3 regions of the Vibrio glycogenivorans genome follow, and region 1 is predicted to be linked to each of the others. Evidence: predicted binding sites of a transcription regulator. Region 1 holds the regulator's gene; each other region holds the start of a gene.
What was found. The regulator MetJ, encoded in region 1, represses methionine synthesis genes. The targets are predictions, from matches to a motif close to TTAGACNTNTANANGTCTAA.
Positions count from the first base shown of each region.

Region 2: the regulator MetJ is predicted to act here: its motif matches at 2,542-2,561, upstream of metN (methionine ABC transporter ATP-binding protein MetN).
Region 3: the regulator MetJ is predicted to act here: its motif matches at 2,054-2,073, upstream of metK (methionine adenosyltransferase).

Region 1 covers NZ_JBPVIS010000024.1:29,845-34,067, forward strand. The annotation lists gene edd (phosphogluconate dehydratase) at 1-395, shown strand, start outside; gene ACSTTG_RS23635 (substrate-binding domain-containing protein) at 444-1,451, opposite strand; gene metJ (met regulon transcriptional regulator MetJ) at 1,525-1,845, opposite strand; gene ACSTTG_RS23645 (O-succinylhomoserine (thiol)-lyase) at 2,056-3,222, shown strand; gene ACSTTG_RS23650 (bifunctional aspartate kinase/homoserine dehydrogenase II) at 3,224-4,223, shown strand, end outside.
Region 2 covers NZ_JBPVIS010000009.1:79,157-83,379, reverse strand. The annotation lists gene metQ (methionine ABC transporter substrate-binding lipoprotein MetQ) at 1-708, opposite strand, end outside; gene ACSTTG_RS17320 (methionine ABC transporter permease) at 738-1,415, opposite strand; gene metN (methionine ABC transporter ATP-binding protein MetN) at 1,405-2,439, opposite strand; gene gmhB (D-glycero-beta-D-manno-heptose 1,7-bisphosphate 7-phosphatase) at 2,660-3,211, shown strand; tRNA gene ACSTTG_RS17305 (tRNA-Tyr) at 3,379-3,463, opposite strand; tRNA gene ACSTTG_RS17300 (tRNA-Tyr) at 3,558-3,642, opposite strand; tRNA gene ACSTTG_RS17295 (tRNA-Tyr) at 3,738-3,822, opposite strand; tRNA gene ACSTTG_RS17290 (tRNA-Tyr) at 3,917-4,001, opposite strand.
Region 3 covers NZ_JBPVIS010000011.1:47,605-51,827, reverse strand. The annotation lists gene tkt (transketolase) at 1-1,837, opposite strand, end outside; gene metK (methionine adenosyltransferase) at 2,164-3,318, shown strand; gene ACSTTG_RS19105 (DUF2189 domain-containing protein) at 3,840-4,223, shown strand, end outside.

The sequences.
Region 1 (4,223 bases):
ACTGCGTCGTGGTTGTGACGCACAACGGTCCTGCGGCGAATGGCATGCCAGAGCTGCACAAGCTTATGCCTATCTTGGGTAATATCCAAAAAGCCGGCCACCAAGTGGCCTTGGTCACCGATGGTCGTTTATCTGGCGCCTCAGGCAAAATCCCATCAGCGATCCACCTATCACCAGAAGCCCTGCGAGGCGGTGCGATTGGCTTGGTCCGTGACGGCGATAGGCTCCAGCTCAACTGTGAAACGGGTGAGCTAAACAACCTGTCTGATATGACTGGACGTGAGCCACTCGCGATCGATACCGAGGCGAATCAGCAGACTTGGGGAAGAAACCTATTTAGCGTCCTAAGACAGAGTGTCTCGAGCGCTGAAGACGGTGCAAGCTTTATCGTTTAACCCCTTACGCGTAGAACTAAAAATGGAGCCAGTCGGCTCCATTTTTATTTAGATACTCTCTCCAGAGTTGACTCGATAACCCATATCTACACTGTGGTTCTCGATGGGCTCGCCTTTTAAGCGCGCGACCAACAGCTCGGCACTTTTGACCCCAATCTCAAAGCGTGGCGTATCGACACTGGTCAGTTTAGGGCTGACGATATTACCGATATCGAGCGCGTTATACCCCACCACAGACAGTGACTCTGGCACTTGAATACCTCTGCGCTGGGCACTCAGTAGTACCCCGACGGCGATATCATCATTGGTGCAAAACACACCATCAAGATCTGGGTATTGTGCAAAGGCCATATCTAGAAGGTCATCCGCCATCGAGAAGCTCGAGTGCGCCTCCGTCAGAATATGTTTCGGCGTGAAACCAGCCTCAATCACCGCCTTGTCATAACCAGCCATACGTAGGCGGGTTCGAGTATCCAAACGTGCACCAAAATAGGCGACGGAGCGTTTGCCAGCGGCAATCATCTGCTTAGTCACATCATAAGAAGCAGCAATATGATCTAGGCCGACCGCCATATCAATCGGCTGCTCTGGCAGCTCCATGGTCTCAACCACCGGGACACCGGCGGATTTAATCATCTGCAGCGTACGCTGAGTGTGATGACTCTCGGTCAAGATCAAGCCGTCAACCTGATAAGAGAGCAGCGAGGCAATCTTGCTCTCTTCCTCTTGCTCATCGTAGCTAAAGTGCGCAATCAAGGTTTCGTAGCCATTAGCCTTAGTGACCGTTTCTACGCCCTGCACAAACGAGGCAAAGATCTGGTTAGACAGAGAAGGCAATAGGATACCGATGGCTTTACTCGACGAGTTTGCCAGCATCGCAGGCGCTCGGTTTTCGATATAGCCGATATCCTCGACGACCTGAGCAATCTTAATCCGGGTTTTTTCTGCAACGGAGTTCGGGTCTCGCATATAGCGCGACACGGTCATTTTGGTGACGCCAACCTGGTCGGCGATATCTTGTAGAGTGGTACGTCTCTTTTTACTGTGTTGAACCATATATCCCTGAGATCTTAAAAGACAGGTCAGCGCACGCCCACCTGTCACAATCCTATTGAGAGCAGCCTACACGCTACTCTTCATCAAACGCTTCAAACTCAATCCCCATCTCGGTCATCAGCGCTTTGGCTTCAGCCGGGATCTCATCAGGGCGGTCTTTACGCAAGTCTTCATCGGTTGGCAGAGGTTGCCCGGTGTACGCATGCAAGAATGCCTCACACAGCAACTCGCTGTTGGTGGCATGGCGCAGGTTGTTGATCTGACGACGCGTACGCTCATCCGTCAATACTTTCAGTACTTTAAGCGGAATTGACACGGTAATCTTCTTTACCTGTTCGCTTTTTTTGCCATGCTCAGCATATGGGCTAGTGTAGTCGCCATTCCAGTCTGCCATGAGAAACCTTTAGTCATTTTTGTTTGGAGTGAGTAAGGGAGATATTTTAGCCGGATTTAAGGCTAAGAGCAAAGACATATAGACGTCTAGAAGTATTGACGTCTTGTTGTGGGAACAGTAAAGTGTCTGCTAATGGAATTTTATACCGTTATACCCCGTCGGTGTAACGGTTTTGTGAAGCACAATTATTTTTTTGGGAAGGACACTCATATGAGCGCACGCAAGCCTGCCACCATTGCCGTTCGCACTGGCATCGAATCAGACACTCAACACCATGCGGTTGTTCCCCCCATCTATCTCTCGACCAACTACAGCTTTCCAGCCTTTGGGGATGTGCCTAAGTATGACTATACGCGTTCTGGCAATCCAAATCGAGGGCTACTTGAGCAAGCTTTGTACGAGCTAGAGTCAGGCTGTGGGGCCGTCGTCACCAACTGCGGCACTTCCGCGCTTAATCTATGGGTTTCGGCGTTTTTGGGTCCCGATGACCTGATTATTGCGCCACATGATTGCTATGGTGGAACCTATCGTCTGTTTAACACCCGAGCGCAAAAGGGTGACTTCAAAGTACAGTTTGTCGATCAAACCGACAACGATGCACTCGCCAGCGCCATGGCACAAAAACCCAAGCTAATCTTACTTGAAACCCCGTCAAACCCCTTAGTTCGTGTGGTTGATATTGCTGCAATCTGCGCCGAGGCCAAAAAAGTCGGCGCCCTAGTTGCCGTCGACAACACCTTTTTGACACCTGTGTACCAAAAGCCACTTGAGCTGGGCGCGGATTTTGTTATCCACTCTACCACTAAGTACATCAATGGCCACTCCGATGTGATTGGTGGCGTCGTGATCACCAAAACCGAAGCGCATGCCGAGGAGCTCGCTTGGTGGGGTAACTGCATTGGAGCAACCGGTACACCATTTGATAGCTACATGACCCTGCGTGGAATTCGCACGCTAGGCGCCCGCATGCGCGTCCATGAAGAGAGCTCACAGCACATCCTCAACTATCTGGTCGAGCAGCCACTAGTCAGCAAAGTGCACCACCCAAGCCTTGAGAGTCACCCAGGCCATGAGATCGCTAAAAGACAGCAGTCAGGCTTTGGTTCGATGTTAAGCTTTGAATTTGCCGGCTCGTTCGAACAGTTGAAATTCTTCGTCGCTCAACTTGAGCTGTTCTCACTTGCCGAGTCGCTAGGTGGCGTAGAAAGCTTGATCTGTCACCCTGCGTCTATGACTCACCGCGCAATGGGAGAAGAAGCCCTAGCAGAAGCTGGGATCTCGCAATACCTATTACGCCTCTCTGTCGGGCTTGAGGATCATCGAGACCTTATTACTGACCTAGAACAAGCCTTCACCAAAGCTAAGGAGGCGTTTTAACATGACTCAACAGCGTCAGTTGCACAAATTTGGCGGTAGCAGCCTTGCCAATGCGGAGTGCTATCGAAAGGCGGTGAGTATCCTGCGCGATTACTCATCGAGCGAGGATCTGGTGGTGGTTTCTGCCGCAGGCAAGACCACCAATCAGCTGATTGAGTTTCTGGATAACCTAGAGAGAGATGGCCGACTCGCCCACGAGACCTTGCAGGCCCTGCGCCAATTCCAATTGGAATTAGTCGAAGAGCTAATCCAGGATGAAGCCAGTAAGGCGCGCCTACTGGATAACGTAATCACCGAGTTTAGCGCCCTTGGGGAGCTGGCCTATCCGATTAATCCAAAGATCAGAGCGTCTGTGCTTGGCCATGGTGAGATGTGGTCAGCACGCCTATTGGCAGCAGTGTTATGTGAACAAGGCCTGGCAGCCGTTGCAGAAGATTCTCGCCAGTTTTTACGCGCAGAAAGCGGCACTCAGCCAGAGATCGACCGCGGCGCGTCTTATCCATTGCTCAAAGAGCTCCTGGCCCAACACAGTCATCATCGTGTCGTCTTTACCGGCTTTATGGCGCAAAACTTCCGCGGTGAAACCGTATTGCTCGGTCGAAACGGCTCGGATTACTCCGCAACGATTATTGGCGCCCTGGCGGAAGTCTCGCGTGTGACGATCTGGAGTGATGTGGCCGGTGTGTACAGTGCCGACCCGAGACTGGTTAACGATGCCTGTCTGCTGCCATTATTGCGCCTCGATGAAGCCAATGAACTCGCTCGCCTCGCTGCGCCCGTGCTGCATAGCCGTACCTTGCAGCCTGTTGCTCAAAGCACCATGGACTTGCACCTACGATGCAGCTACGAACCAGAAGCGGGCTCAACTCGCATCGAGCGTGTCCTTGCCTCTGGCCGCGGAGCCAAGATTATCACCTCACTCGATGATGTCTTGCTGATCCAGCTGCGCTTCTCTCATAACCACGACTATCAACGCGCCGAGCGAGAAGTGCTTGAGAAGC
Region 2 (4,223 bases), on a different contig from region 1:
TGCGTCTACGTTGTCTTCACGAGCAACGATTAGGTTGACGTATGGTGACTCCTTGCCTTCAACGAATACGCCGTCACGCTCAGGGGTTAGGTCGATTGAGCTTGCGTAAGTGGTGTTGATGATTGATAGGGTCACGTCGTCGAGCGAGCGTGGTAGCTGGGCTGCGTCTAGTTCAACGATAGTTAGGTTTTTCGGGTTAGCCTTGATGTCACGCACGGTTGCCAGAAGACCAACGCCTTCAGTCAGTTCAAGCAGGCCTTGTTGCTCAAGCAGTAGCAGAGAGCGACCTAGGTTAGTTGGGTCATTAGGTACCGCGATACGCGCGCCATCGGCAATCTCTTCAACCGATTCAACTTGCTTTGAGTAGCCTGCAATTGGATAAACGAACGAGTTACCGGCAACCGTCAGCTTGTAGCCGCGGTCAGCCACTTGCTGGTCTAGGTATGGCTTGTGCTGGAATGCGTTCAGATCAATTGAACCATCATCTAGCGCTGCGTTTGGTGTTACGTAGTCAGTAAAGGTAACCAGTTGTACGTCTAGGTCGTAGTTTTCTTTTGCAATCTTTGCTGCAACTTCAGCTACTTGCGCTTCTGCGCCAGCCATAACACCTACTTTGATTGTGTTGCTGTCGGCTTCTTTGTTACCACAGCCTGATAGTACTAGCGCAGATGCTGCGATGGTTAGAAGGCCTTTTAGATTAAGTTTCATGACTCTCTCCTTGTAAGTGTTGTTAGAATTTAGCGGTGATCAACGCGACGAACAATCGCATCACCAATAGATTGAATAATTTGCACCAGCACGATCAGCATGACCACGGTCACGGCCATAATCACCACGTCATAACGGTGGAAGCCGTAACGAATCGCGACATCGCCCAAGCCACCACCACCCACGGTCCCGGCCATAGCAGAGTAGCTCACTAGGGTAACCAGTGTGATGGTCACTGAGTTGACGATGGTTGGCAGTGCTTCTGGTAGCAATACCTTAGTAATAATTTGCGTCGGTGTGGCGCCCATCGATTGGGCCGCTTCAACCAGACCGCTCGGCACCTCAAGCAACGCACCCTCAATCAGGCGTGCGACGAATGGGATGGCACCAATGGTCAGTGGGACAATCGCTGCTGTGGTACCAATAAAGGTGCCAACCAACAGCTTTGTTACAGGAATAATAGCCACCATCAGCACCAAAAATGGCACTGAGCGGCCGATGTTAACGATCGCGCCAAGGGTTGCATTAAGTTTGGTGTTCTCAAGTAGGCCACCTTTTTTGGTGGTGTGAAGTATAACCCCCAGTGGAATACCGATAGCAAAGCCAACGATGCCCGCAACACCGACCATGTAGATGGTTTCCCAAGTAGCGCCAAGTAGGAGGTCGCCATTGAGGCTCAGCCAGTCAGTAATACTCTTAAAGGACATAACCTAACACCTCAACTTTTACTTTGTGTTCTCTTAGATAATCAATGGCTGCATTGTCATCAGCCTCGTTGCCAAATAGCTCGGCAACCATCATGCCGAACTTCACGCCGCCTGCGTAGTCAAGGTCAGAGCTCAGAATGCTGACATCGATATTAAATTTACGCGCAATCTGGCTCATGACAGGCGCGTCCACGGTTTCTCCGGTGAACTCTAGACGCACTAGTGGGTAGCTGCCATTAACACGTGTCGCTTGCAGGCGCTGCTGGTAGTCTTCAGGGATCGATAGGTCGAGCGTTGAGCGAATAAACTCGTGCGCCAACTCCGTCTTCGGGTGGGCAAAAATGTCACCGACGCTGCCTTTTTCAACCAGCTCGCCGCCACCGATGATCGCGACCTCGTGACAGATGCTCTTGACTACATCCATCTCGTGCGTGATCAAAAGCATAGTGATGTTCAGCTTGCGGTTGATCTCTTTAAGTAGCTCAAGAATTGATTGGGTGGTTGCAGGGTCAAGCGCACTGGTGGCTTCATCACACAACAGCACCTTAGGGTCACTGGCAAGTGCACGCGCAATCGCGACACGCTGCTTTTGACCACCACTGAGGTTGGCTGGATAAGACTCATGCTTATCGGCCAAACCCACCAAGGCCAATAACTCAGTGACTTTTTGCTTGATCTGCTCGCTACTCTTGCCTGCCAACTCTAGTGGCAGGGCAACGTTGTCGAATACGGTGCGTGATGACAGCAGGTTAAAGTGCTGGAAGATCATGCCAATATTGCGACGGGTTTCACTTAGTTGCTTCTTAGATAGGGTTGTGAGGTCAACGCCATCGACAATGATAGAGCCGCTGGTTGGCGCCTCAAGCATGTTGACGCAACGAATCAAGGTACTTTTCCCTGCACCCGATGAGCCAATCACCCCAAAGATGGTTCCTTGAGGAATATGAAGATTGATGTCTTTGAGGGCATTGATTTGCTTCGCCCCTTGGTAGAACACCTTATTTACTTGATTAATTTCTATCATCGATAAACCTGTAAACTTGCTCAGGCAACAGTGAAAAATACTGTTCAGTAGCACATTGAATAGCTGATGCTATGGGTTTCATCGTTTTAAGTCAATAGATATTTTTACGTCTAGACGTCTAAATGGTTAACCGTCCATGTTTTAAACGAAAATGCGGGTGCTCTCTTTTTCAAAGCGTGCGATAATTGAGGTAATTAACCCATATATAGAGAGCCCTGTTTTGGCAAAACCTGCTGTATTTCTCGATCGCGATGGCGTGATCAACGTAGACCACGGATATGTGCACGATGAGCACGAATTTGAGTATATCGATGGGGTTTTTGAGGCCGCTAAACAACTCAAGCAAATGGGCTATATGTTGGTATTGGTCACCAACCAGTCGGGGATCGCGCGCGGCAAGTTCTCAGAGGATCGCTTCCTTTCACTGACTCAGTGGATGGACTGGAACTTTGTTGATAACGGGGTGGAGTTCGATGGCATCTATTATTGCCCTCACCATCCAGAACACGGTCAAGGCGACTACCTACAAGACTGTGAGTGCCGCAAGCCAAAACCTGGGATGTTCAATTCAGCAAAAGACTTCCTCAAGATCGATATGGCCAACTCAGTAATGGTCGGTGACAAAGCCGAAGATATGATGGCAGCTAGCGCAGCAGGTGTAGGCACTAAGATCTTAGTTCGCACAGGCAAGCCAATCACCCAGCAGGGCGAAGCGCTTGCGGACAGCGTACTGGATAGCATCGCGGATGTGCCAGCGTATTTGAAAAAATAGCTTAGAAAGGCGAGAAGCGAGAAAATTTTCCAACCTTGATCACTGCTGTCAAGTGTCACTGCACCTCGAGCGCAGCGTACTCGCAGGGCAAAGCCCGATCTCGCCTCTCGCCTCTGTTTTTCAGAAACAAAAAAAGCCAACTCCGAAGAGTTGGCTTTTTTTAAATATGGTGGGGGGGGACGGATTCGAACCATCGAAGGCAGTGCCGGCAGATTTACAGTCTGCTCCCTTTGGCCACTCGGGAACCCCCCCAGGGGTTTTATGCTCTCACAAGCAAAACTCAGAATGTTTTCCCAACACGTTTTCCAAGTTGTTCTCACGCTTTTCAACAGCGAAGAGAAATATATGGTGGGGGGGGACGGATTCGAACCATCGAAGGCAGTGCCGGCAGATTTACAGTCTGCTCCCTTTGGCCACTCGGGAACCCCCCCAGGGGTTTTATGCTCTCACAAGCAAAACTTAGAATGTTTTCCCAACACGTTTTCCAAGTTGTTCTCACAGCTTGTTCACAGCTAAGAGAAGTATATGGTGGGGGGGGACGGATTCGAACCATCGAAGGCAGTGCCGGCAGATTTACAGTCTGCTCCCTTTGGCCACTCGGGAACCCCCCCAGGGGTTTTATGCTTTCACAAGCAAAACTCGGAACGTTTTCCCAACACGATTTCCAAGTTGTTCTCACGCTTTTCAACAGCGAAGAGAAGAATATGGTGGGGGGGGACGGATTCGAACCATCGAAGGCAGTGCCGGCAGATTTACAGTCTGCTCCCTTTGGCCACTCGGGAACCCCCCCAGGGTTTTCTACTTTCTAACAACCTTAGTGGCTGTGAAGTAAACTCAGCAAGTTTTCCCAACGCTTTGCTTGAGTGCGGGGCGCATCATAGCAAACTCTTGCAGGCTGTAAACCCTTTTTTTAGTATTTTGAATTGAACGGTGCCTTTTTATGCAAAGTGGCGCAATTTTTACCGAAAGCATCGTGTTTGCAGCTGGCATTGACGCTTTTCACCTAGAAGAT
Region 3 (4,223 bases), on a different contig from region 1:
CTTCTACTGCGACGCGAGCAGTCACATCTGATGGCAGAACTTCTTCGCGGTATGCCGCATCTTGCTTATCGAATGCATCCGTTGATGGCATTGATACTACGCGAACTTGCTTGCCTTCCGCAGTAAGTTGTGCTGCCGCTTCAACCGCTAGCTCAACCTCAGAGCCTGTTGCGATTAGGATAAGCTCAGGCTTATCTGCACAGTCTTTCAGGATGTAAGCACCCTTAGCAATGTTAGCGACTTGCTCAGCGCTGCGCTCTTGCTGCGCTAGGTTTTGACGCGAGAAGATTAGCGATGTTGGGCCATCTTTGCGCTCAATCGCCAGTTTCCAAGCAACCGCTGACTCAACTTGGTCACATGGGCGCCATGTGCTCATGTTTGGCGTCATGCGTAGTGAAGCCATCTGCTCAACCGGTTGGTGAGTTGGGCCATCTTCGCCTAGACCGATAGAGTCGTGCGTGTACACCTGGATGTTTTGCACTTTCATCAGTGCCGCCATACGCATTGCGTTACGCGCGTATTCCATAAACATCAGGAAGGTTGCACCGTAAGGGACAAAACCACCGTGCAGAGCGATACCGTTCATGATCGCTGTCATGCCGAACTCACGCACACCGTAGTGGATGTAGTTACCCGCAAAGTCGTCCGCTTCTAGCGACTTAGAGCCAGACCACATGGTCAGGTTTGAAGGCGCTAGGTCAGCTGAACCGCCCATAAACTCTGGCAGCATTTGACCAAATGCCTCAAGCGCGTTCTGTGAAGCTTTGCGTGAAGCGATGTTGGCTGGGTTTGCTTGTAGATCAGCGATGATTTGGTTCGCTTTCTCTTCCCACTCAGCTGGTAGCTCGCCATTAACACGACGCTTGAACTCAGCCGCTAGCTCTGGGTAAGCCGCTTCATACGCTGCTAGCTTCTCTTCCCAAGCAGTTTGCTTAGCAAGACCGGCTTCTTTTGCATCCCACTGCGCGTAAACGTCTGATGGGATCTCAAACGGACCGTGTTCCCAACCTAGGAATTCACGTGCCGCGGCAATTTCTTCGTGGCCTAGTGGCGCACCGTGACAGTCGTGTGAGCCAGACTTGTTAGGCGAACCGAAACCAATGATGGTCTTGGTACAGATAATAGTTGGACGAGGGTCTGCCTTCGCCGCTTCGATAGCGGCATTGATCGCTTCAGGATCGTGACCATCAACCGCTGGGATTACGTGCCAGCCGTAAGACTCAAAACGCTTAGGCGTGTCGTCAGAGAACCAGCCTTCAACTTCACCATCGATAGAGATACCGTTGTCATCCCAGAACGCAATCAGCTTACCAAGACCCAGCGTACCCGCCAGTGAGCATGCTTCGTGCGAGATGCCTTCCATCAGACAGCCATCACCCATGAAGACATAAGTGAAGTGGTCAACGATATCGTGGCCTTCTTTGTTGAACTGAGCCGCCAGCGCTTTTTCAGCGATCGCCATGCCCACACCATTGGTGATGCCTTGGCCCAGAGGACCGGTTGTCGTTTCAACGCCAGGTGCATAGCCATACTCTGGGTGACCCGGAGTTTTTGAGTGCAGTTGACGGAAGTTTTTCAGATCGTCAATCGATAGCTCGTAGCCGCTGAGGTGCAGTAGAGAGTAGATCAGCATTGAGCCGTGACCATTTGAAAGAATAAAGCGGTCGCGGTTTGCCCACTCTGGGTTCGCTGGGTTGTGGTTTAGGTGAGAACGCCAAAGAACTTCAGCGATATCAGCCATACCCATAGGCGCGCCTGGGTGGCCAGAGTTTGCTTGTTGAACACCATCCATGCTTAGGGCACGGATTGCATTAGCTAGATGTTTACGAGACGACATTACTGCTCCTGAGTGCATGTGCAAAAGAGAAAGAGTTTACCAAGCTGCATTGCAGCGCGGGGTATTGTCGCAGAGGGCACCTGACTCTGCAAACGTTTACTTACCTAATTTGAGTCCAGCTCCAGTTAATACCCCTACTTTTTGTAGCAATTTACGCAAACGATTAACTGGAATTAATGTCAAAAATCACTTGTAATTCAGATGTTGAAAACTAGAATAGACGTCTAGATGTAGAAACACCTACAAAATGAATTTCCTTGATAGCCGCGATGCCAACTTGGGCAGTGAGGTACGGCTATAATCGATCGCTAAAAAGTGGAGCTCTCATGGCTAAGCACCTATTCACTTCTGAGTCAGTTTCAGAAGGTCACCCAGATAAAATTGCAGACCAAATTTCAGATGCCGTTCTAGACGCAATTCTTGAGCAAGATCCGAAAGCACGTGTTGCTTGTGAAACTTACGTAAAAACCGGCATGGTTATGGTTGGTGGTGAGATCACAACATCTGCATGGGTTGATATCGAAGAGCTGACGCGTGAAACCGTGCGTGAGATTGGCTATGTTCACTCTGATATGGGCTTTGACGCAGACTCTTGTGCGGTTCTAAACACCATAGGTAAACAGTCGCCAGACATCAACCAAGGTGTTGATAAGTCAGACCCGAAAGAGCAAGGCGCGGGCGACCAGGGTATCATGTTCGGTTACGCGACCAACGAAACTGACATCCTAATGCCAGCTCCGATCACCTACTCACACCGCCTAGTACAAAAGCAAGCGGAAGTGCGTAAGAACGGCACCCTACCTTGGCTACGTCCAGACGCAAAGTCTCAGGTAACGTTCCAGTACGACCAAGGCAAGATCGTTGGTATCGATGCAGTCGTTCTATCGACTCAACACTGTGATTCAATCTCAACGCCTGACCTGCGTGAAGCGGTAATGGAAGAGATCATCAAGCCAGTACTACCTTCTGAGTGGATCAACAAAGAGACCAATTTCTTTATCAACCCAACCGGTCGTTTCGTTATCGGCGGTCCTATGGGTGACTGTGGTCTAACCGGTCGTAAGATCATCGTTGATACCTACGGTGGCGCGGCGCGTCACGGTGGTGGTGCTTTCTCTGGTAAAGATCCATCAAAAGTTGACCGCTCTGCAGCATACGCAGCACGCTACGTAGCGAAAAACATCGTTGCCGCTGGCATGGCAGACCGCTGTGAGATCCAACTGTCTTACGCTATCGGTGTAGCAGATCCTACTTCAATCATGGTTGAGACGTTCGGCACTGAAAAAGTACCACACGAGATCATCATCGAAGCAGTACGCCAAAACTTCGACCTACGCCCATACGGCCTACAAGAGATGCTGAACCTTCTTCAGCCAATCTACAAAAAGACCGCAGCATACGGTCACTTCGGCCGCGAAGAGTTCCCATGGGAAGCAACAGACAAGGCAGCAATGCTGCGTGAGTTTGCTGGCATTAAATAAAATAAAGCCCAATAATTTTTTCCCAAAAGCCCAGCTCCTCGCTGGGCTTTATTTTAGGGGCGAGGTGCGGGTTTCACTTCGTTCCGAGGGGCGAGGAGTCTAGTGCGCGGTTTAATAATCGTCACATCTCAATCACACTGCTCTCCCCTATGCTAAACTTCCACTCTGTGTTCAGCTCCAAAATACCCAGCTGGCTTCCCACGCCCACCAATCTACTCGCTACTCGTAGGGCTTCGCCCGTACTCGCTCCCCGCCCCTGAAACTTCATCTATGAAGTTTTTGTGAGTTAGATTTGAATTTTCCCTAATCCCCATCAATAGTTATATCACTGCGCGCACAAACACCTACTAGCACTGGTGATATTGCGTGTGACGCAGTCTCTGCATCGACATGATGGTTTGTTGTCCTTTGTGCCGCCTTGCACCGTATACAGGATATCGGTTGCATTGGGTGCCAATGCTTGGCCCCAGCACCTAGTTAGATAAATAGAATAGTTAGGGTAAACGCATCAAGGAGGAAGCATGCCTCGTACATACCAATCGTCAGACTTCGATAGTAAAAATAAGCCGTCTGACCAAGAGTACGCGCGCACTATACCGTGTAATCAACTCTCTACCTCTGCGCCATTTCATTGGCTAGCACAGGGGCTTCATGACTTTATTCGCATGCCGATCATCAGCGCCTTTTACGGCCTGTGCTTTATGGCGGCGGCGATCGGCATCGTTATGCTGGTTCAAGCTCAGGGAACCCATTTGGTTATTCTACCGAGTCTTATCGTTTACATGTTGATAGGTCCGTTTCTGGCACTCGGTTTATACGACGCTAGCTGGCAGCGAGAAAAAGGGCGCCGCGCTAGCCTGATGCACTCAATGAAGGCAATTGGACGCAACTCATCCTCACAGTGG